DNA from 3 places in the Streptomyces sp. NPDC001922 genome. Region 2 is predicted to be linked to each of the others. Evidence: riboswitches for the same ligand, from Rfam matches in the RefSeq annotation. Region 2 holds a riboswitch; each other region holds the start of a gene.
What was found. Region 2 has a riboswitch for cyclic di-AMP ahead of ACFYYR_RS22985 (M23 family metallopeptidase). Riboswitches for the same ligand answer to the same signal wherever they lie in the genome.
Positions count from the first base shown of each region.

Region 1: linked by a shared signal. The riboswitch ahead of ACFYYR_RS19340 (M23 family metallopeptidase) and the one ahead of ACFYYR_RS22985 (M23 family metallopeptidase) in region 2 are both predicted to bind cyclic di-AMP.
Region 3: linked by a shared signal. The riboswitch ahead of ACFYYR_RS15535 (transglycosylase family protein) and the one ahead of ACFYYR_RS22985 (M23 family metallopeptidase) in region 2 are both predicted to bind cyclic di-AMP.

Region 1 covers NZ_JBIASV010000009.1:380,321-387,398, forward strand. The annotation lists gene ACFYYR_RS19325 (hypothetical protein) at 7-207, shown strand; gene ACFYYR_RS19330 (hypothetical protein) at 300-1,673, opposite strand; gene ACFYYR_RS19335 (PP2C family protein-serine/threonine phosphatase) at 1,870-3,132, shown strand; cyclic di-AMP (ydaO/yuaA leader) riboswitch at 3,404-3,545, shown strand; gene ACFYYR_RS19340 (M23 family metallopeptidase) at 3,557-4,609, shown strand; gene ACFYYR_RS19345 (aldo/keto reductase) at 4,795-5,736, shown strand; gene ACFYYR_RS19350 (PrsW family intramembrane metalloprotease) at 5,873-7,078, opposite strand, start outside.
Region 2 covers NZ_JBIASV010000012.1:113,234-120,311, reverse strand. The annotation lists gene ACFYYR_RS23000 (GNAT family N-acetyltransferase) at 1-1,775, opposite strand, end outside; gene ACFYYR_RS22995 (HPr family phosphocarrier protein) at 1,894-2,175, shown strand; gene ACFYYR_RS22990 (GntR family transcriptional regulator) at 2,445-3,152, opposite strand; gene ACFYYR_RS22985 (M23 family metallopeptidase) at 3,361-4,155, opposite strand; cyclic di-AMP (ydaO/yuaA leader) riboswitch at 4,169-4,327, opposite strand; gene ACFYYR_RS22980 (M16 family metallopeptidase) at 4,655-6,022, opposite strand; gene ACFYYR_RS22975 (M16 family metallopeptidase) at 6,034-7,078, opposite strand, start outside.
Region 3 covers NZ_JBIASV010000007.1:359,457-366,534, forward strand. The annotation lists gene def (peptide deformylase) at 1-40, shown strand, start outside; gene ACFYYR_RS15515 (TetR family transcriptional regulator) at 113-757, opposite strand; gene ACFYYR_RS15520 (acyl-CoA dehydrogenase family protein) at 905-2,146, shown strand; gene ACFYYR_RS15525 (TIGR03943 family putative permease subunit) at 2,243-3,007, opposite strand; gene ACFYYR_RS15530 (permease) at 3,004-3,915, opposite strand; cyclic di-AMP (ydaO/yuaA leader) riboswitch at 4,618-4,759, shown strand; gene ACFYYR_RS15535 (transglycosylase family protein) at 4,765-5,982, shown strand; gene ACFYYR_RS15540 (hypothetical protein) at 6,322-6,678, shown strand; gene ACFYYR_RS15545 (SDR family NAD(P)-dependent oxidoreductase) at 6,710-7,078, opposite strand, start outside.

The DNA.
Region 1 (7,078 bases), on a different contig from region 2:
GGCTCCATGGCAGCCATGGACGACGAGGCGCGGGCGGGGATCGGGCCCGGGCCGGAGCAGCCGGAGCGGCCGCAGCCGGCCGCCTCGGACGAGGGCGGGGAAGCCGCCTGTCTGCTGCACCGGGTCTGCACCGAGTGCGGGCGGATGAACGAGCGGGCCGGTGCGGTGCGCTGCGAGGCCTGCGGCGCGCCGCTTCCGACGGAATGAGCCGCTGAGGAGCCGGTCAGGTCGCGGACGCGGGACGCGCTCAGCCCGTCCCGCCGTTCAGCCTCGGCGGCACCGGACCTCGCACGACGCCCTCAGAACCCTCCGCCACCGAAATCGCCGCCCCCGAAGCCGCCGAAGCCTCCGCCGTCCCCGCCGCCGAAGTCGCCCGAGTTGAAGTCGCCTCCGGAGTAGTCGCCGCCGCTCCAGCCGTCCCCGAGGCCGTCCGCCCCGTACGCGTACGGCGCATTGAGCATGCTGCCCAGCAGCGTGCCCACCAGCAGCCCGGGGAGGATGCCGCCGCCGAAGTAGCCGTAGGCCCACGGGCTGTAGAGCGGCCCGGCCTCCCAGTACGGCCGCCGGCCGGAGGGGGTGTCCACGGTGCGGCCCATCGGCTCCTCGCCGTCCGCGATGCGGGCGGCGTCCGCGGCGCACACCGGCACGCTCCGCTCGCCCGCGCCCTCGGGCGCCCACTGCACGTCCTGGACCGAGGGGCCGTGGCGCGGATCGAAGAAGCACGGGGGACGGCGGTCCGGGAGCGGCTGCCCGTCCCGTCGGGCCTCCAGCGTGGTCAGCGCGAACCGCCCGTCGTCCAGCGCCTGGGTCACGCCCCGGACGTCGTCCGGCCGCCGGGCGCCGTCCATCGCGCGCTTCGCCCGGTCGTAGCAGTCCAGCGCGCGGGCGTAGTCCTCGCGCATCGCGTCGTCCGTCGCCGGGGCGGACGGGTCGAAGTCGATCCGTTCGAGCTCCTCGCCGAACGCGGTGATGTCCTCGTCGACCACCGGACGGAGCGTGGCCAGCTGCACCCGCTCCCGCTCGGCCCGGCGCTTCTTCCCGCGGCGGGACACCAGGAACACGGTGGTGCCGGCGACCGCGAGGAGGATGCCGAACGTGACCGCCAGGCCCGCGCCGCCGACCTTGTTGTAGCCGGTCGAGGTGCCCGTGTCGGTGTTCGAGCCGCCGCTCCACGAGTCGGGGGCGTGGCCGTTCGCCTGCTCGATGGCCTGGTCGACGAAGCCGGTGACCGTGGCCTTGACGTTGCCGTCGCCGGAGCGGGCCGCGGCGCCGGTGAGGTTGTCGACCGTGTTGCGCGACATCACAGAGGAGTCGGCGCCGGCGTCGAACCGGTCGCCCAGCGCGACCGCGTAGACACCGGTGATGCCGGTCTTGGTCCGCAGGTCCTGCAGCAGGGTCGACGAGGGGAACTCGGAGGTGGCGGGGAGCACGGCGACGAAGACCGGCTTGTCCGCCTTCTTGATCTTGTCCGCCAGGGCATTGGCGTCCGCGGGAGGCAGCTGGGACGCGGCCCGGGGGTCGACGTAGACGGGGCCCTGTTTCAGGGCCGCGGCGGCGCTGTCCAGTCCGTCCGCGGCCCGCGCGCCGGGAGCCATCACGGCCACCAGCACCAGAGCGGCGGCCAACAGCGCCAGCACCGGCCAGCAGGCCGTGCGGCGTACTGCGCTCTTCATACTTACGACGCTAACCCCAAAGGCGGAATAATGGGCTCTTCAGGCATACCGGATATAACGGATGGGGTGTGGGTGGCCCGGTGCCCATCACCTGGCGTACGCCGATTCGCCGTCCGGCCGGTCACCGGTGAGCCTGAGGGGGCGGTGCCGTACCGCTCCCGCGCCGCGCATGGACGGTAGGAGACACGAGGTGGGGATGCGAGTCGGGGGATCTGGCCGCACGGGCCGCGGGCTCCGCGGCAGGGCTCGGGCCCAGCGCGGGCGCGACGACGACCGCCTCGCAGGCCGGTCCCTGATCGCCCGCTGGATGCCCGCGCTGCTGATCATCGGCGGGCTGACCTTCGACCTCTCGACCCCGGCCCGGTTCACCGGCTCCCCCTTCTTCTCGGCCGCGCCGCTGGTGGCCGCTCCGTTCTTCTCGCTGCGGGCCACGGCCGCGGCGGGGGTCGCCGCCGGGGGAGCGGTCGTCGCCCTGCACCTCTACAACGGCGACGCGGGCGCCATCGAGTCGGTGACCGAGCTGGTCACCGTGCTGACCGTCGCCCTGCTCGCACTGTTCATCAACCGGGTGGTGCGGCGCGGGGACCGGCAGCTGGCGTCGGCCCGCAGCATCGCCGAGGCGGTCCAGCTCGCCGTCCTGCCGACGCCCGACGAGCGCATCGGCGGCTTCCAGGTCGCCGCCCGGTACGAGGCGGCGCTGGCCGACGCCCGGATCGGCGGCGACCTCTACGCGGTGCAGCAGACCCCGCACGGGGTCCGCCTGATCGTGGGCGACGTCCGGGGGAAGGGGCTGGGGGCCGTCGCGGCGGTCGCCGTGGTCATCGGCGCCTTCCGGGAGGCGGCGGAGGAGGAACCGGATCTGGTGGAGGTCGCCGCCCGGCTCGAACGGGCGCTGGCCCGCGAGGCGCGCGGCGAGGACCTGGACCGGTTCGAGGGCTTCACCACCGCGGTGCTGGCGGAGGTGGGCGCCGCGCGCCCCTCCGCCACCGACGGGGTGCCGCCCGAGGGCACGCTGCGCGTCCTCAACCGCGGCCACCCGGCGCCGCTGCTGCTCTCCGCCGACGGCTCGGTGTGCGGGGTCGAGCCGCGGGTGGCCTCGCTCCCGCTCGGGATGGGGGATCTGGGGGCCTGGCCGGAGCAGATCGACACCTTCGACTTCCCGCGCGGGTCGACCCTGCTGCTGTTCACCGACGGCGTGACCGAGGCCCGGGACGAGAAGGGCGTCTTCTACGACCCGGCGCAGCGGCTCGACGGCCGGCTGTTCTCCGGGCCCGACGCCCTCCTCGACGCGCTCGTCGAGGACGTGGCCCGGCACACCGGGGGTGAGCCGGCGGACGACATGGCGCTGCTGGCGGTCAGCCGGCCGGGGCGGCGGCAGCCGGAGCGCCGGCGGACCGTGGGGCTGACCCGCGGCGCGGGCGAGGGCCGGGCCGCCGCCCCGGCACCCTACGGTCCGTGACCGGAATGCATCACTTCGCATAACAAGTGACGCACGATCAGCCGGAACGTGTTTCGCGGAGTGGATCAACTCGCCCCTGTTGGGCGGCACATGTCCGGATTGCTCCCGCCTCAATCTGTTAACGATCAACGAGAACCGCTTGGAATCCAGCCCCGGCCCTATTAACGTTCGATAACGCAGCGCGGTCGTCCCAGCCGTCACAAGAGACGGCACCGTGCGCCATCGCCGAATCCCGCACACACAGCACCACCCCGCAGGGCCTGCACCACCGGACACACCAGCACCACCTGCACCCAGGGAACCGGGGAACCAACACCTTGGGGTGAATCGGGCGTCTCTCCCAGAGGGGTCCGTAGGAGACCTTCCTGCTCCGAACCCGTCAGCTAACCCGGTAGGCGAGAAGGAAGGAAAGGAGTGCGCCCGCGTGGCGTCCAACAGGCCTGCCCCCGAATCCCCGTACACACCCCAGAGTTTCGATCCCGGATTCGGTGAGGAACCCCCGGCCGCAGCGGGTGACTGGAACCCGACCGAGGAATCCGTCGCCCCGATACGCGGCCGGCACCGCGTCGTCAAGCAGCGCGGTGGCGGCATGGCCCGCAGTGGCGCCGTTCTCGGCGTGGGCGTCTTCGCCGCCGTCGGCGCGGGCGGCATGGCCAGTGCGCAGGAGAAGCCGCCGGTCTCCATCTCCATGCCGGACCTCTCCCACGTCTCGGAGAAGCTTCCCGACGCCGCCTCCCTGCCCGGCATCGGCTCCCTGGTCGCGGACGACGCGGACCAGGCCCCGGTCGCCGTCGCCTCCGCCTCCCCGCTGAGCGACGCCGGGCTCACCGAGGAGGAGGCCGCCGACGGCACCGGCGCGGGCGAGGCGCTGCGCGCCCGCATCATGCGCCAGGCCGAGCAGCAGCAGACCGCCGCCGAGAAGGCCGAGCGCGCGGCCGCGGAGAAGGCCGCCGCGGAGAAGGCCGCCGAGCAGGCCGAGCAGGCCGAGCGGAAGCAGGCCGCGGCCGCCGCCGCGAAGAAGAAGGCCGCGGAGGAAGCGGCACGCAAGAAGGCCGAGGCCGAGCGGGTGGCGAAGCTCGCCAAGGAGTTCACCGTCCCGGTCTCCTCCTACACCCTCACCTCCAGCTTCGGGCAGGCCGGCGACCTCTGGTCCAACGACCACACCGGCCAGGACTTCGCGGCCCCCACCGGCACCCCCGCCAAGGCGGTCCACGGCGGCACCATCACCCAGGCCGGCTGGGCCGGGGCGTACGGCTACCGGATCGTGCTCACCCTCGACGACGGCACCGAGGTCTGGTACTGCCACCTCTCCTCGATGACGAAGACCTCCGGCAAGGTGACCACGGGCGAGACCATCGGCCGCGTCGGCGCCACCGGCAACGTCACCGGTCCCCACCTCCACCTCGAGGTCCGTCCCGACGGCGGCTCCCCGATCGACCCGGCCTCCTGGCTGCGGGACCGCGGCCTCTCCATCTGACGGCCGCTCCCGCCACCGGCGCCCGCCGCCGCATCCTCCGACAGCCCTGGTGACGTCCCCCCGACACCAGGGCTGTCGGCCTGTCCGCGGCGCCCCGGCGCAGCCGCCCGCGGAACGACAACAGCCTCCCCCGTACCGCGGTTGGCGACGGAATAGGCCCCACCGTCCCGCCGTTCACGCCTGATATGGCTGATCAGCGCAAGTCCCTCGGCGACCTGACCGTCTCCCCGCTCTGCCTCGGCGGCAATGTCTTCGGCTGGACCGCGGACGAGGCGGAGTCCTTCGCCGTTCTCGACGCGTACACCGCGGCCGGCGGCAACTTCGTGGACACGGCCGACGCCTACTCGGCCTGGGTGCCGGGCCATGCCGGCGGCGAGTCAGAGACGGTCCTCGGCAACTGGATGGCCGCCCGCGGCAATCGCGCGGACGTCGTGATCGCGACGAAGGTGGGGGCGCACCCCGACTACAAGGGGCTCTCCGCGAAGACCGTCAAGGAAGCGGCCGAGCAGTCGCTGCGCCGCCTCCGCACGGACTGCATCGACCTCTACTACACGCACTACGACGACCCCGCCCTCCCCGTCGAGGAGTTCCTCACCGCCCTGGACGCGCTCGTCCGGGAGGGCAAGGTCCGGCAGATCGCCGCGTCGAACATCACCCCGGAGCGGCTGGAGGAGGCGCTGCTCTTCTCCGAACGCGAGGGCCTGGCGCGGTACGTGGCCCTCCAGCCGCACTACAACCTGGTCTCCCGCCACACCTACGAAGGGCCGCTCGCCGAGGTCGCCGCCCGGCACGGCCTGGGCGCGGTTCCCTACTTCGCGCTCGCCGCCGGCTTCCTCACCGGCAAGTACCGGCCGGGCACCACGGTGGACAGCGCCCGCGCGGGCCGGGCGGCGGAGTACCAGGGCACCGAGCGCGGCGAGCGTGTCCTGGCCGCGCTCGACGGGATCGCGACCGCGCGGGGAGCCGAGCCGGCCGCGGTAGCCCTGGCCTGGCTCGCCGCCCAGCCCACCGTGGTGGCGCCGCTGGCCAGCGCCCGCACGGTGCAGCAGCTCGGCACCCTGCTGGCGGTCGCGGACCTCCGCCTGGACGAGCACGAACTCGCGGCTCTGACGACGGCGTCCGCCTGACGGAGCGGGCCCGACCGGTCCGCGACCGGGGCGGCAGCCCGGTTCCGCACGGCCGGGCGTGGGCTCCCGCAGCCCGGGAGCTCTCGGCCGGCCGGACGGCTCTGCATGCCGGGTCCTCGGGGGCCGAGAGGCCGGTTCAGGGGCCGTACGGGCGGGTGCCGGGCCCGTGCGGCCCGTGCGGCCCGGCGGCCTGCCCGTACGGCCCCTGGCCCTGAGGCTGCCCGTACCCCTGAGCCGGTGCCGGTCCGTACCCCTGGCCCTGCGGCGGATACGGATGGCCGGACGGCTGGGGTCCGCCCGGCGGCGCGTAGCCGTACCCGGGCGGCGGCGGAGTCCACTGCTGCGGACCGGCCCATGCCGGTGCCGTCATACGGGCCGCGTGGGCCAGCGCCGGCTGCGCCATGTCCTTGCGCTGCCACAGATGGTGCAGCAGCTCCTGTTCCCGGGCGACGAAGTCCGTGCCCGCCGCTCCCCGGTGGGCGCGCTGCCGCAGGAACGCCAGGGCCGTCGCACAGACCTGGTACTCGACGACCATGCGGCGCCCGGCCGCGCCGTGGGTACGGCGCGCCACGGTACGGGCGATGGACCGCGCCTTCATGGAGGACAGCGCGTGCGGCTCGGCCGGCGCCAGCCAGCCCGCCGCCACATAGGCCGGCAGATGGCTGCGGACCGTCTTGAGCTCGCTGCTGCGCGACCAGATCACCAGCCAGGTCAGCAGCCCGAAGACCGGCACCATGAACATCCCGTAGACGGCGATGAAGCCGTAGCCGCCGACGGTGGCCGAGCCGTTCCAGACGGCGTGCAGCACGATCGCGGTCAGCAGACCGGCCAGCGGCAGCAGGACGCGCCGGGCGCGCTGGCGCTGCGCGGCGAGCGACGCGATGCCGAAGCCGATACCGGTCAGCGCGGTGAACAGCGGGTGCGCGAAGGGCGACAGCACGATCCGGATGAAGAACGTCGCGGCCGTGACCGACTGGAAGCCGGACGAGCCCACGGCCTGGTCCTCACCGAAGGCGTTGCCCAGGTAGAGGATGTTCTCGGTGAACGCGAAGCCCGTCGCCGTGACCCCGGCGATGACCACACCGTCGACGATGCCGTCGAAGTCCCGTCTGCGGAAGATGAAGAGCAGCAGCAGCGCGGCCCCCTTGGCGCTCTCCTCCACCACGGGCGCGATGAGCGTGGCCCCCCAGGTGTCGGCCTCGCTGGACGAACTCACCATCCGCGCCACCAGCCACTGGGTCGCGAAGCCGTTGGCGAGGATCGCCACCAGGGTCGCGGCACAGGCGCCCCAGGCGAACGCGAACGCCAGGTTCCGCCAGGGTTCCGGTTCCACCCGGTCGAG
Region 2 (7,078 bases):
AGCGCGGCGGCCAGCGCCCGGCCGCCGTACCCGCCGTCCGGCGGGCCGTCGTCGCCGACCCAGGGGATGGCGGTGACCACGACCGCGTCGCAGAGGTCGTCGGCCAGCGCCGCGGAGAGCGCGGCGCGGAAGTCGTCCGGGGTGGCGCCCGTGGTGAGGTCGCGCGGCGGGAGCGGGCGGAGCCGCTCGGTCAGACAGGCGTCGTAGGTGAGCAGGCCCAGCGACTCGGAGTTGCCCAGGATCGCGACCCGGGGGCCGTCGGGCAGCGGCTGCCCGGCGAGCAGCAGCCCGGCGTCGGCCAGTTCGGTGACCGTGTCGACCCGGATCACCCCGGCCTGCCGGAGCAGCGCGGAGACGGTGGCGTCCGGGATCCGGGTGGTGGGCACGGCGTGGCCGGTGGGCGCACTGCCGCTGTGCCGGGCGCCCTTGACGACGACCACGGGCTTGACCATGGCCGTGCGCCGGGCGAGCCGGGTGAACTTCCGCGGGTTGCCGATGGACTCCAGGTACATCAGCGCCACATCGGTGTTCGGGTCGTCGTGCCAGTACTGGAGGAAGTCGTTGCCGGAGACGTCGGCCCGGTTGCCGGAGGAGACGAAGGTGGAGATCCCGACGTGCCCGCCGCCGCGCCGGTGCAGGCCGGAGAGGAGGGCGATGCCGATCGCGCCGGACTGGGTGAAGAGGCCGAGCCGCCCCGCGGGGGGAAGCTCGGGCGAGAGGGAGGCGTTGAGGCGTACCCCGGGGTCGGTGTTGAGCACGCCGAAGGCGTTGGGCCCGATGATCCGCATCCCGTACGAGCGTGCCTGCCGCACGAGTTCGCGCTGCCGGTCGCGGCCTTCCGGCCCGCTCTCCGCGTAGCCGGAGGAGACGACCACCAGCCCCTGCACGCCGTGCTCGCCGCAGTCGGCGACCACCGCCGGCACGTGCTCGGCGGGCACCGCGACGACGGCGAGGTCCACCGGCTCGTCGATGTCCTTCACCGAGCGGCAGGCGGGGACCCCCTCCAGCTCCGTGGTGCCGTCCGGGAAGGCGTGGTTGACCGCGTAGACGCGGCCGGTGAAGCCCCCGTCGAGGAGATTGCGCAGCACCGAGCGCCCGACGCCGCCGGGCCGCCGCCCGGTTCCGATGACCGCGACCGAGCCCGGACCGAGCAGCCGCTGCACGGAGCGGGCCTCGGCCCGCTGCTCCCGGCCGCGCTGCACGGCGAGCGACCGGTCGGTGGGTTCGAGACCGAACTCGAGCCGCACCACCCCGTCCTCGAAGCTGCGCTTCTGGGTGTACCCGGCGTCGGTGAACACCTTGATCATCTTGGTGTTGGCGGGCAGCACCTCGGCGGCGAAGCGGCGAATGCCGCGCTCGCGGGCGACCGCGGCGATGTGCTCCAGGAGCGCGGAGGCCACGCCCCGGCCCTGGTGGGCGTCCTGGACGAGGAAGGCGACCTCGGCCTCGTCGGCGGGGACGGACGCCGCCATGCCCCGCTCGTCGATCCGGTCGTACCGCACGGTGGCGATGAATTCGCCGCCCACCGTCGCCGCCAGGCCGACCCGGTCCACGTAGTCGTGGTGGGTGAACCGGCGCACATCGCGATCGGAGAGCCGGGGGTACGGTGCGAAGAAGCGGTAGTACTTCGACTCGTCCGAGACCTGCTCGTAGAAGCTCACCAGGCGCTGGGCGTCATCGGGAGTGATGGGCCGGATCTGGGCGGTGCCGCCGTCACGCAGCACGACGTCGGCTTCCCAGTGGGTCGGGTAGGCGTGCTCCGACGGCAGTTCCATGGCCCAAGCCTACGGGCGCAGGGCCGCGGGGAGCACCGGAAGTGCCGTGAGAGACTGGCCGCGTCTGGTCTAGACAACTGTCCCATCTGAAGACCGCCACGACCCGAAGGGCAACACCATGGTTGAGCGCCGCGTCACTGTCGGCTGGGCCGAGGGCCTGCATGCCCGGCCTGCTTCGATCTTCGTTCGCGCGGCGAACGCCTCCGGCGTCCCCGTGACGATCGCCAAGCCCGAGGGCACCCCGGTCAACGCCGCTTCGATGCTGGCCGTGCTGGGACTGGGTGCCCAGGGCGGCGAGGAGATCGTCCTCTCCTCCGAGGCCGACGGTGCCGAGGCCGCTCTGGACCGGCTGGCGAAGCTGGTCGCCGAGGGGCTGGAGGAGCTCCCGGAGACCGTCTGAGGGGTCCTTGCACCAGGTCCGCCCCGGTGGGCGGCCCTGCGGGTGTCCGGCGCGCGGCCGCCGCGGGAAGGGACACCGTGCAGACCGCCGACGTGCGGGCCGCCACTGTGCGGACCGCCGGGGACATGCGTGCACGGCCGGGCCGTGGTGAACCTCTCGGAGGGGCGCCGCGGCCCGGCCCTTTTCCGTCCCCGTCCCGATTCCCGTTCCCCTTCCCGTCCGACGGGAATGCGCGGACCGAATTCCCGCCCGCCGGTACCGGAATTCTGTTAATTCCCCGCGCTCAGCGTGTTGACGGGTTGTTTCGGATTTCTCACCGGAAAGGGCCGGCGCAGTCGGTAGGCCGCCAGGGAACGTTCGGCGTGCGCGGCCATCAGCGCGCGGGCCCGGTCCGCGTCACGCCGCGCCACCGCGTCGGTGACCGCCCCGTACTCCTGCCAGGACTCGGCCCTGCGGACCGGCGGATGGGCCGCGTACACCCAGGTGACCTTGCGGCGGACCTGGGTGAGCAGCGAGGCCAGGCTGGGGCTGCCGGACGCCTGGGCGAGGGTCTCGTGGAACCAGTCGCCGAGCGGCCGCAGATCCGCGGTGTGCCCCCGGCGGGCCCGCTCCTGGCCCAGCCGGACCAGTCCGCGCAACACCTTGAGGTGGGCCTCGGTGCGGCGCTGTGCGGCACGGGCGGCGCCCAGCGGTTCCAGCAGCACCCGCATGTCGAGGAGGTCGGCCGCCTCCTGCGCGGTGGGCTCGGCGACACAGGCACCGGCGTGCCGGCGCGTGGTCACGAACCCCTCGGACTCCAGCGTGCGCAGGGCCTCCCGCACGGGCACCCGGGAGACGCCGTACCGGCGGGCCAGCACCTCCTCGGTGAGCCGGCTGCCGGGCGGGTGCGCACCGGAGACGATGTCGTCCCGGATCGCCTGGCACACCGCGTGCGCCGGAATTCCTTTGCCGGCCGTCGGCAGCGTATTGCCGTTCACCGTCGCCCCCGCATCGCCCGACCTCCTGTGAAAGGTGAAGGGCGAAGCACAATTCGGCGCCGCCCCGTTCAGGAACTCTATGGCAATGCGGAGGCGTTTCCGATGCGTACCGCCGGACCGGCGTTGTCTTTCGGACAGGCCGGACCGGCGAACTCCGCTGGACGTGCCGGACCGGCGTTGCCGTGCGGCCCGGCGGCGGCCCGAGGCCTCAGAGGCTGAGGCCGTGCGACCGGAGGTAGGCGACCGGGTCCATGTCCGAGCCGTAGTCGGGAGAGGTACGGGCCTCGAAGTGCAGGTGCGGGCCCGTGGTGTTGCCGGTGTTGCCGGACAGGCCGATCTGCTTCCCCGGGGTGACCGTCTCGCCCACGGAGACACCGATGGAGGACAGGTGGCCGTACTGGGTGTACGTACCGTCCTTCATCTTGATCACCACGTTGTTGCCGTAGGCGCCGCCCCAGCCCGCCTCGACGACCTCGCCCGCGCCGACGGCGTGGACGGAGGTGCCGGTGGACGCGTGGAAGTCGATGCCGGTGTGGCTGCCGGAGGACCAGGCGCCGCCGGAGGCCTGATAGCCGGTGGAGACGCTGCTGCCCTCAACGGGGAGGACGAAGGTGTTGAGACGCTTGCGCTCGGCCTCGCGGGCGGCCCGCTCCTTGGCCTCGCGCGCCTTCTCGGCCTTGGCGGCGGCCTCGCGCCGCGCCTCGGCGGCCCGCTTCTTCGCCTCGGCCTCGGCCTTGGCCTTGGCGGCGGCCGCGTCGGCGGCCTCCTGCTGGGCCTCCGCCTGGGCGTCGATCGTGTCGGCGAGGGTGTCCCCGGCGACGATCGCCTGGCGCAGCCCGGTCTCCTCGGGCGCCGGGGTCTCCCCGGGCGCGGCGAGCGCGGGCGTGGCGACCGAGGTGACGGCGCCTGCGGCGGTGAGCGCGGCTATGCCTGCGATGTTCGCGCCGGAGCGGGCCATGCGGCTCGGACGGCGGTGTTTCCCGGTGGCACGGGTGAACGCCATGGGGCGGCGTGCTCCTTTCCTTCCTTCTCGCCTACCGGGTTAGCTGACGGGTTCGGAGCAGGAAGGTCTCCTACGGACCCCTCCGGAGAGGCGTCCGATTCACCCCAGGGACTGCGCACGGGTCCCCGGCTCCCCTGGCTCGCGCCGTACGGGGACTCGGCGATGACTGTCCGGTGCCGCGGGTGCGGCCGGTGTCCGACCGAACAGCCGCACCGACGCTAAACGGGACATCTTTCAATCGCCAAAGAAATGCCGATCTTTGTTGCACACACCACAGGAGAACACTCGCCCTCACCTACAAAACGGGCATACGACCGAACCCCGGTGCCGTACCCGGCACCGGGGTTCGCTGTCGTGTCACGGTCCGCCGGAACGGACCGACGCGGCGTCAGCCGGCCCCGGGGACAAGCCCCTTGGGGCGGCGTCGCCGCAACGGGCCCGGCGGACCGCCGGGTTGGGCACGCACCCTCCCCGCTCACCGCCTCCGGGCCGGGTCGGCTCAGCCGCCGACCACCTTCACCTCGCCGATGCCGAGCGCCCGCACCGGCTCCTCGATCTGCGAGGCGTCGCCCACGAGCACGGTGACCAGCCGGTCCACCGGGAAGGCGCTGACGGCCGCCGCCGTCGCCTCCACGGTGCCGGTCTCGGCGAGCCGGGCGTAGAGCTGTGCCTGGTAGTCGTCCGGCAGGTGCTGCTCGACCTGGTCGGCGAGAGTGCCGGCGACGGCCGCGGCCGTCTCGTACTTCAGCGGCGCGACCCCGACGAGGTTCTGCACGGCGACGTCCCGCTCGGCGTCGGTCAGGCCCTCGGCCGCGAGAGTGCGCAGCACCTTCCAGGCGTCGTCGAGCGCCGGGCCGGTGGAGGCGGTGTCCACCGAGCCGCTGATGGCCAGCAGCGAGGCGCCCGTGCCGTCGGGGCCGGAGCGCAGCACCTGGCCGAAGGCCCGCACGCCGTAGGTGTAGCCCTTCTCCTCGCGCAGCACCCGGTCGAGCCGGGAGGTGAGGGTGCCGCCGAGGCAGTAGATCCCGAGCACCTGGGCCGACCACACCCGGTCGTGCCGGTCCGGGCCGATGCGGCCGATCAGCAGCTGGGTCTGCACGGCGCCGGGCCGGTCCACGATCACCACGCGGCCGGTGTCGTCGGCGGTCACCGGCGGTACCGGGCGCAGCTCGGCGGGGCCGCCGGTCCAGGCGCCCAGGGTGTCGCCGAGCACCGCGGCGAGGTCGGTGCCGGCCAGGTCGCCGACGACCACCGCGGTGGCGGTGGCGGGCCGGACGTGGGCCTCGTAGAAGGCCCGGACGGCCGCGGCGTCGATGCGTGCGACGGTCTCCTCGGTGCCCTGCCGGGGGCGGGACATCCGGGACGAGGCCGGGAAGAGCTCCTTGGAGAGCTCCTTGGCGGCGCGGCGGGCCGGGTTGGCCTGCTCGTGCGGGATCTCGTCCAGCCGGTTGGCGACGAGCCGCTCGACCTCGCCGTCGGGGAACGCCGGGGCGCGCAGCGCGTCGGCGAGCAGCCCGAGCGCCTTGGCCAGCCGGGAGGCGGGGACCTCCAGGGAGACCCGGACGCCGGGGTGGTCGGCGTGCGCGTCGAGCGTGGCGCCGCAGCGCTCCAGCTCGGCGGCGAACTCCTCGGCCGTGTGCTTGTCGGTGCCCTCGGACAGGGCCCGGGCCATGATCGTGGCGACCCCGTCCAGCCCCTCGGGCTCGGCGTCCAGCGGGGCGTCGAGGTTGATGTCGACGGCCACCACCTGCTGGCCGGGCCGGTGGCAGTGCAGCACGGTGAGGCCGTTGGGCAGGGTGGCGCGCTCGGGGGCCGGGAAGGCCCACGGCTTGGCGATGCCGCCCTGCGGCTGGGGGTGGAAGGTCATGGTGGCGTCGGTCACCGGTCCGCCTCCTGGTCTGCGGTGTCGTCGGCGGCGGTGTCGTCGTCGGCGGGGGCGGTCGGCTCGTAGACGAGGACCGCGCGGTTGTCCGGGCGCAGCCGGGCGGCGGCCACGGCCTGCACCTCCTCGGCGGTGATGTCCAGGACCCGCTGGACGGCGGTCAGCGCCAGCTGCGGGTCTCCGAACAGCACGGCGTAGCGGCACAGCTGGTCGGCGCGGCCGCCGACGGTGGCGAGCTGGTCCAGCCACTCGCGCTCCAGCTGGGCCTGGGCGCGCTCCATCTCCTCGGGCGTCGGCCCCTCCGCGGCGAAGCGGGCGAGTTCCTCGTCGACGGCGGCCTCGATGACCGGCACCTCGACGCCGCCGGAGGTCTTCACGTCCAGCCAGCCGAGCGAGGGCGCACCGGCGAGCCGGAGCAGGCCGAAGCCCGCGGCGACGGCCGTGCGGTCGCGGCGGACCAGCCGGTTGTGCAGCCGCGAGGACTCGCCGCCGCCGAGCACGGTCAGCGCCAGGTCGGCGGCGTCGGCCTCCCGGGTCCCGTCGTGCGGCAGCCGGTAGGCGGCCATCAGGGCGCGGGCGGGCACCTCCTCCTGGACGACCTCGCGCAGCTGCCCGCCGAGCACGTCGGGCAGCGAACCGTCGCGCGGCGGCTGCTTGCCGTCGTGGCCGGGGATGGTGCCGAAGTACTTCTCGATCCAGGCGAGCGTCTGCTCGGGGTCGATGTCGCCGACGACGGAGAGCACCGCGTTGTTCGGCGCGTAGTACGTGCGGAAGAAGTTCCGCGCGTCCTCCAGCGAGGCGGCGTCCAGGTCGGCCATCGAGCCGATCGGGGTGTGGTGGTACGGGTGGCCCTCGGGGTAGACCATCGCGGTCAGCTTCTCGAAGGCGGTGCCGTACGGGACGTTGTCGTAGCGCTGGCGCCGCTCGTTCTTGACGACGTCGCGCTGGTTCTCCATGCTCTCCTCGTCCAGCGCGGTGAGCAGGCTGCCCATGCGGTCGGCCTCCAGCCAGAGCGCGAGCTCCAGCTGGTGGGCGGGCATG
Region 3 (7,078 bases), on a different contig from region 2:
CCGGCGCGCCCCCTGGGCGGACGGAGCGGCCGCCTCCTGACCGGGAGTTCCGGCGGACGGGCCGGGAGTTCCGGTGGACCGGAGATCCGGTCCACCGTCAGGAGAGGCGGGGTCAGAAGGCGGGTCCGCCGGGGCGGTCGCCCGCCTCGGCCAGCCGCCCCCAGAGCAGGTCGGCGAGATGCCGTACCAACGTGGCGCGGGAGACCGGGCGTTCGCGCAGCCACCAGTCCCCGGCCGCGTGCATCATGCCGACGATGCCGTGGCCCCAGACCCGGGCCGCCTCGTCGTTCTCCGGGCCGAGGTCGACGCGTTCGGCGATGACCTGGGCGAGCTCCTCACCGAGCCGGCGCAGCAGGGGAGCGGAGTGCCGGCCGACGTCGAAGCCCTGGTCACCGGCCTGGATGTCGTCGGCGGGGTGCATGAGGAACCGGTAGACCTGGGGGCGGGCCTCGATCGCCACGAGATAGGTGTCCAGCGTCGCCTCCACCCGCTGGCGGCGCTCGGCCGGGGCGTCCAGCGCGGCGCGGAGCCCGTCGAGCAGGGCGTCGGTGTGCCGTACGGCCAGGGCCCGGTACAGCCCGCCCTTGTCGCCGAAGTGCCGGTAGAGGATCGGCTTGGTGATGCCCGCCTCGGCGGCGATGGCGTTCATGGACGCCCCCGGCCCGTCACGGAGCACCACCCGGTCGGCGGCCTCGAGCAGCTCCCTGCGCCGCTGGTCCGCGCTTCGCTGCTGGCCGTCCCGCTGACTGGTCTCCATCACGTGTACTCCCCGCCCGTGCGCTCTCTTCCGCGCAACGTAACACCTGCCTGCTCGGAAGGTCGGAGCGGGAGCAGGGAGTTGACAGGACTTACTGGCCGGTAACACACTGACGTTACCGCAAGTAACCGGCAGGTGGAGGGGACGATGCCCGAGTTCTCGCTCGAGCTGAACGACGACCAGAAGGCCGTCCGTGACTGGGTCCATGGATTTGCGGCGGATGTTATCCGCCCGGCCGCGGCCGAGTGGGACGAACGGGAGGAGACGCCGTGGCCGGTGATCCAGGAGGCCGCCAAGATCGGCCTGTACTCGCTGGACTTCTACGCCCAGCAGTACTTCGACCCGACCGGCCTGGGCATCCCCATGGCGATGGAGGAGCTCTTCTGGGGTGACGCCGGGATCGCGCTGTCCATCGTCGGCACCGGGCTGGCGGCGGTCGGCGTGCTGGCCAACGGCACCGAGGAGCAGGTCGGCACCTGGATCCCGCAGATGTACGGCGAACCGGACGACGTGAAGGTCGCCGCCTTCTGCTCCTCCGAGCCGGACGCGGGCTCGGACGTCGCCTCCATGCGCACCCGTGCGGTGTACGACGCGGCCAAGGACGAGTGGGTGATCAACGGCACCAAGACCTGGGCGACCAACGGCGGCATAGCCAACGTCCATGTGGTCGTGGCGGTCGTCGACCCGGAGCTCGGCTCCAAGGGGCACGCCTCGTTCATCGTCCCGCCGGACACCCCCGGGCTCTCCCAGGGGCAGAAGTTCAAGAAGCACGGCATCCGCGCCTCGCACACCGCCGAGGTCGTCCTGGAGGACGTCCGGGTCCCCGGCCACTGCCTGCTCGGCGGCAAGGAGAAGCTGGACGAGCGCCTGGCCCGGGCCCGTGAGCGGGCCCGCGAGGCCGCGCCGGCCGGTGGCGGCGAGCGGCTGCGGAACGCGGCCATGGCCACCTTCGAGGCGTCCCGCCCCGCGGTCGGGGCCATGGCCGTGGGCACCGCCCGGGCCGCCTACGAGGAGGCCCTGGAGTACGCCCGGACCCGCACCCAGTTCGGCCGGCCGATCATCGACAACCAGGGCGTCGCCTTCCAGCTCGCCGACATGCGCACCCGGATCGACGCGGCCCGGCTGCTGGTGTGGCGGGCCTCCTGGATGGCGACCACGGGCAAGGCGTTCACCTCCGCGGAGGGGTCGATGTCCAAGCTGTTCGCCAGCGAGACCGCCAAGGAGGTCACCGCCCAGGCGATCCAGATCTTCGGGGGCAACGGCTTCACCCGGGAGTACCCGGTCGAGCGGATGCACCGGGACGCCGCCATCTACACGATCTTCGAGGGGACCAGCGAGATCCAGCGCCTGGTGATCGCCCGTACGCTCTCCGGCCTTCCCATCCGCTGACGGTTCGCGGCGGGAGCCCGCTGCGGAGGCCACCGTGCCGGTGCCGGTGCCGGTGCCGGTGCCGGGCACGGTGGCCCCGGTGGCGGGGGCCGGGGTTCAGAGGCGGGGCACGGAGTCCATGTACGGGTTGGCCGGCTGCGCGATGTGCTCCACGTCGTCCGCGTCGAGGGCCGCCCGGGCCGACGGTGTGCCCGGGGTGCCGGAGGGGCGCCAGGTGCCCGTCACGCTCACCCAGGAGTCGGCCGGCGGCTCGGGCAGGCCGCGCATCTCGACCTTCACGGACCGGGAGTCCGCGGCGCAGCAGCTCAGGACGAGCCGGGTGAGGTACCAGACCCCGCCCTTGCCGGGGGTGACGAAGCCGGTCAGCCGGACCCGGCGGTCCTCCAGGCTGCGCGCCGTGTCCTGGCGGGCCCGGGCCTGGAAGTCCGACAGGGCCAGCGGCACCGGGGAGGTGCGCGGCAGCGCGGGGAAGCGCTGCTGCTCCTCGGCGGCCGGGTCGCGCTCCCGGGCGGCCGTGTAGGAGCCGAGCGCGGGCGGGGTGAAGAACAGCAGGGTGAGGGCCGGGAGGAACAGCAGCCAGGCGACCCGCGGTCCGCGGCGGTGGTCGTGGCCGTGGTCCGTGGCGTCCGCGTTCTCCTCCTCCTCGAAGTGCTCGTCGCCGCCGGTGTCCGGACCGGCGAACGGGAAGCCGTCCCGCGCCGCCCCCACCAGACCGAGCGCCACCAGCAGGACACCGGAGAGGATCAGCGGGACGCGCAGGCCCTCCTTCACGTAGCGGAGGTACATGTCGCTGAAGAGCGCGATGTGCAGGAGCCCGGCGCCCGACAGCAGGAGCAGCAGCACCTGGATGTTCCGCTTCACAGCAGCCACCAGCCGATCAGTGCGCTGCATCCGACGGCGACGAGGGCCGTGGCCGAGGAGAACCGGACGGCGAAGGCCCGGCCGAAGGTGCCCGACTGCAGCGCGATGAGCTTGAGGTCGACCATCGGCCCGACCACCATGAAGGCCAGCCGGGCCGTCGGGGAGAAGCCGGTCAGCGACGCGGCGACGAAGGCGTCCGCCTCCGAGCAGACCGCGAGGACGATCGCCAGCCCGGCGAGGAAGAGGACGGAGAGCCAGGGCGATCCGGAGAAGGCGTCCAGCACCGAACCCGGCACCACGACGTTGAAGGTCGCTGCCGCCATCGCCCCCACCACCAGGAAACCGCCCGCGTGCAGGAAGTCGTGCTGGAACCCCAGCCGGAACTCCTCCCACCGGCTGTTCCCGGCCGTGTGGCCGCCGCCCCGGGCCGGCAGGCGCAGCCATTCCGCGCGGCCCAGCCGGATCCACAGCCATCCCATGATCACCGAGGTGAGGAGCGAGGCGACGAGCCGGGCGGCCACCATGCCGGGGTTCCCGGGGAAGGCCACGGCCGTGGCGGTGAGCACCACGGGGTTCACGGCGGGGGCCGAGAGCAGGAACGTCAGGGCGGCGGCCGGGGCCACGCCGCGCCGGATCAGGCTTCCGGCCACCGGTACGGAGGCGCATTCGCACCCCGGCAGCACGACCCCGGCGGCGCCGGCGACGGGGACGGCGAGCGCCGGCTTCCTCGGGAGCAGCCTGCTGAACGCGTCGGCGGGCACAAAGGCGTTGATGGCGCCGGACAGGGCCGTGCCCAGCAGCAGGAACGGCAGGGCCTGGATCACGATGGCCACGGAGACCGTCCGCCAGGCCTGGACGCCCGGGTGGGCGAGCAGGCTTCCACCGGCCAGGACCAGCGCCGCCGCCATGGCCACCGCGACCGCGGCCGCGGCGATCAGGGGAGTCGCGGAACGGTTGCGCCCCCGGAGCAGCGCGGTCGCGCCGGAGGCGTGCCGCACCGGCGGCGAGGTGTCGATCAGCTCTTCCGCTCTCTGCACACTGACTCCGCACGTCCGCGATCAAGGACCACACGATAACCGGGGCAGAGGCCCCCGACGGGGTTGCCACCGCGGTGAGCGCGGCAGTGAATCATCCGTTTCGCCGGATATGTGCCGCTGGAGGAGCGGTTCGGGGCGCGGACGTCAGGCGGTGGGGCGTATGCTCCAAATGGTCATCAATGCCGCTTTCTATCTATAAGGCTGAATTGCATTTCAAAATTGGACATTTGGCTTCGTCGTGACCTATTTCACAGAGGTATTTCCGGGGTGTGATGTCGCACACGCGAAATGCGTGAATCCGGGCAACTCGGTTACCGCCCGCCGAACGTGAGAGTCGTTCAGTAGTAATGCGAATCGCTCTCGGATCAAGATCCGGAGCTCAGTGTGACGTCGTCCCGAGTGGATCTACCGAAAGGTGATTCCGGGGAATACTCGCCACTTGTCGGAAAGAATTCGGTGCGCTTACTTTTACCGCTGCCTGCCCATGAGAGGGCGGGCCACTCTCTGTCGGAGCGCCGAGTCCTGCCGCCGGTGGAGAGGAAACAACCAACGCACCACGGCAGGAGCGGGGGAACCAGGTAGGTGCCGGACCGCGCAACAGGCGAGGAACGGCTTGGGGTGAAGACGCGCCGCAGCGCACGACGCTGCTCAGGGCGCGGCCGGGCAACTCCAGCCCGAACCCGACAGCTCACCTCGCAGGCGTAGGAGAGGAATACCCCTATGTCTGCACGCGGACGTCACCGCCGGTACAGCCCCGGCCGTATTTCCCGAGCTTCTCTCATCGCCGCTGCCGGCGGTGCCGGAATCGCTCTTCCGCTCATCGGTGTCGGCTCGGCGCAGGCCGCCTCCGTCGACACCTGGGACAAGGTCGCGGAGTGCGAGAGCGGCGGAAACTGGAGCATCAACACCGGTAACGGCTTCTACGGCGGCCTGCAGTTCACCAACGACACCTGGCAGGCCTTCGGTGGCGGCGACTACGCCGCGCGCGCCGACCAGGCGACCAAGGACCAGCAGATCGCCATCGCCGAGAAGGTCCTCGACGGCCAGGGCCCCGGTGCCTGGCCGGTCTGCTCCGGCAAGGCCGGGCTGACCCAGGGTGGCGCCGACCCGCAGATCAGCCCGGACGGCGGGAAGGTCGCCCCCGCCGAGTCCGCCCCGAAGCCCCAGGGTGAGCAGGGCAAGCCGGCCGAGCGCAAGGCCGGGACCCGCTCGTACACCGTCGTCCGCGGCGACACCCTCTACAAGATCGCCACGACCCATGACGTCAAGGGTGGCTGGCACCGGGTCTACGAGAGCAACCGCGACGTCGTCGGCGGCGACCCGGACCTGATCCTCCCGGGCCAGAAGCTCACCCTGGGCGGCAAGGAGCAGCGCGCTCCGAAGCACGACGCCCCGAAGCGCGAGTCCGAGCGGCCCGCCCCCAAGCACGAGGCCCACCAGGCCGCCGAGCGCAAGGCCGCGCCGAAGCCCGCCGCGAAGGCCGAGCCGAAGCAGGCCGCCCCGGCCAAGGCCGCCGCGCAGAAGTCCGCCGACGGCTTCACCGCCCCGGTCGACGACCTCTCCGTGGGCACCCCGTACCACCAGTCCGGTTCCAGCTGGTCCAGCGGCTACCACACCGGCACCGACTTCCCCGTGCCCACCGGCACCAAGGTGAAGGCCATCGGTGCGGGCGAGGTCGTCTCCGCGGGCTGGGGCGGTTCCTACGGCAACCAGGTCGTCATCCGCCACGCCGACGGCAAGTACAGCCAGTACGCCCACCTGTCCTCGCTGTCCGTCTCGGCCGGCCAGTCGGTCACCGGCGGCCAGCAGATCGGCCTGTCCGGCTCGACCGGCAACTCCTCCGGCCCGCACCTCCACTTCGAGGTCCGCACCGGTCCGGACTACGGCTCGGACATCGACCCGGTCGCCTACCTGCGCGAGCACGGCGTCAGCATCTGAGCCCACGCGCCGGCCCGGCGCGTGGCACCGAGGCCCGGGGTGACCGACCGGCCTCACCCGACGGACCGAGGCGCCCGTCCCCGCGACACGGGGGCGGGCGCCTCGTCCGTGGGGGCGCCGCCTCGGCGCGGCCCGTCCGCGTCCTCGCCGTCCCCCGTCCGGCCGGGCGGGCCGAGGCCGTGACCGTGAGGGGGTCCGGGGGGCGGGGAAACGGCCCCGCCATGCGGCCGGACGGGTGATCCCGGAGGCCGATCCGCAACCGGAGGGAGAAACCGGCCGTCGGAACGGGAGACCATGATTTCCCCCTGACCGATGGGGAATTGAAGGAAGGCACCGACCATGGCCGATCCGACGGCAGTCACGATGGAGCTCCCCCCGCGGCCCGACGCCCCGGATCCGGCCCGGATCGGCGGCCATCTGACGCCGGCCGACGGGCTGCGGCTCATGCTGCACGCCGAACTCACCCGGGCCGCCGTCCCGCCGCACCCCGACGACCTGCGGGTCATCCACGATCTCGCTCAGCTGGACGGGGACGCCGTCGGAACCATCGTCCGCTGGCTCCGCCAGGCCGCCGGCAGCACCGTCACCCTGCCGCCCCGGACCGTGAGCCGCGCGGCGCGGACGGTCCCCGCGCCCGCGCAGCCCCCGGCGCCGGAGCCCGCCACCCGGGTGGACCCCCGGCTGCTCGCCTGGTGACGTACCGGGACGACCGTGTCCGGCGCGCTCCCTACCAGGGCGACCGGGCCGTCACCCCGCCGTCCACCACCAGGTCGTGGCCGGTGACCCAGTCCGCCATCGACGACGCGAGGAACACACAGGCGCGGCCGATGTCGGCCGGAGTGCCGATCCGCCCGAGCGGGGCCGCGGTCCGGTAGCGCTCCACCCCCTCGGGCCACGCCTCCTCGATGCCGGGGCGGCTGATCAGGCCGGGGGAGACCGTGTTCACGCGGATCCCGGAGGGGCCGTACTCCACCGCGGCGGCCCGGGCGTGCTGGATCAGGGCCGCCTTGGACGCGGCGTAGTGCGCGTGCCCCGGCGTGGGGGAGGACCCCTCGATCGAGGCGACATGCGTGACCGTGCCGCCCGTGCCCGCCCG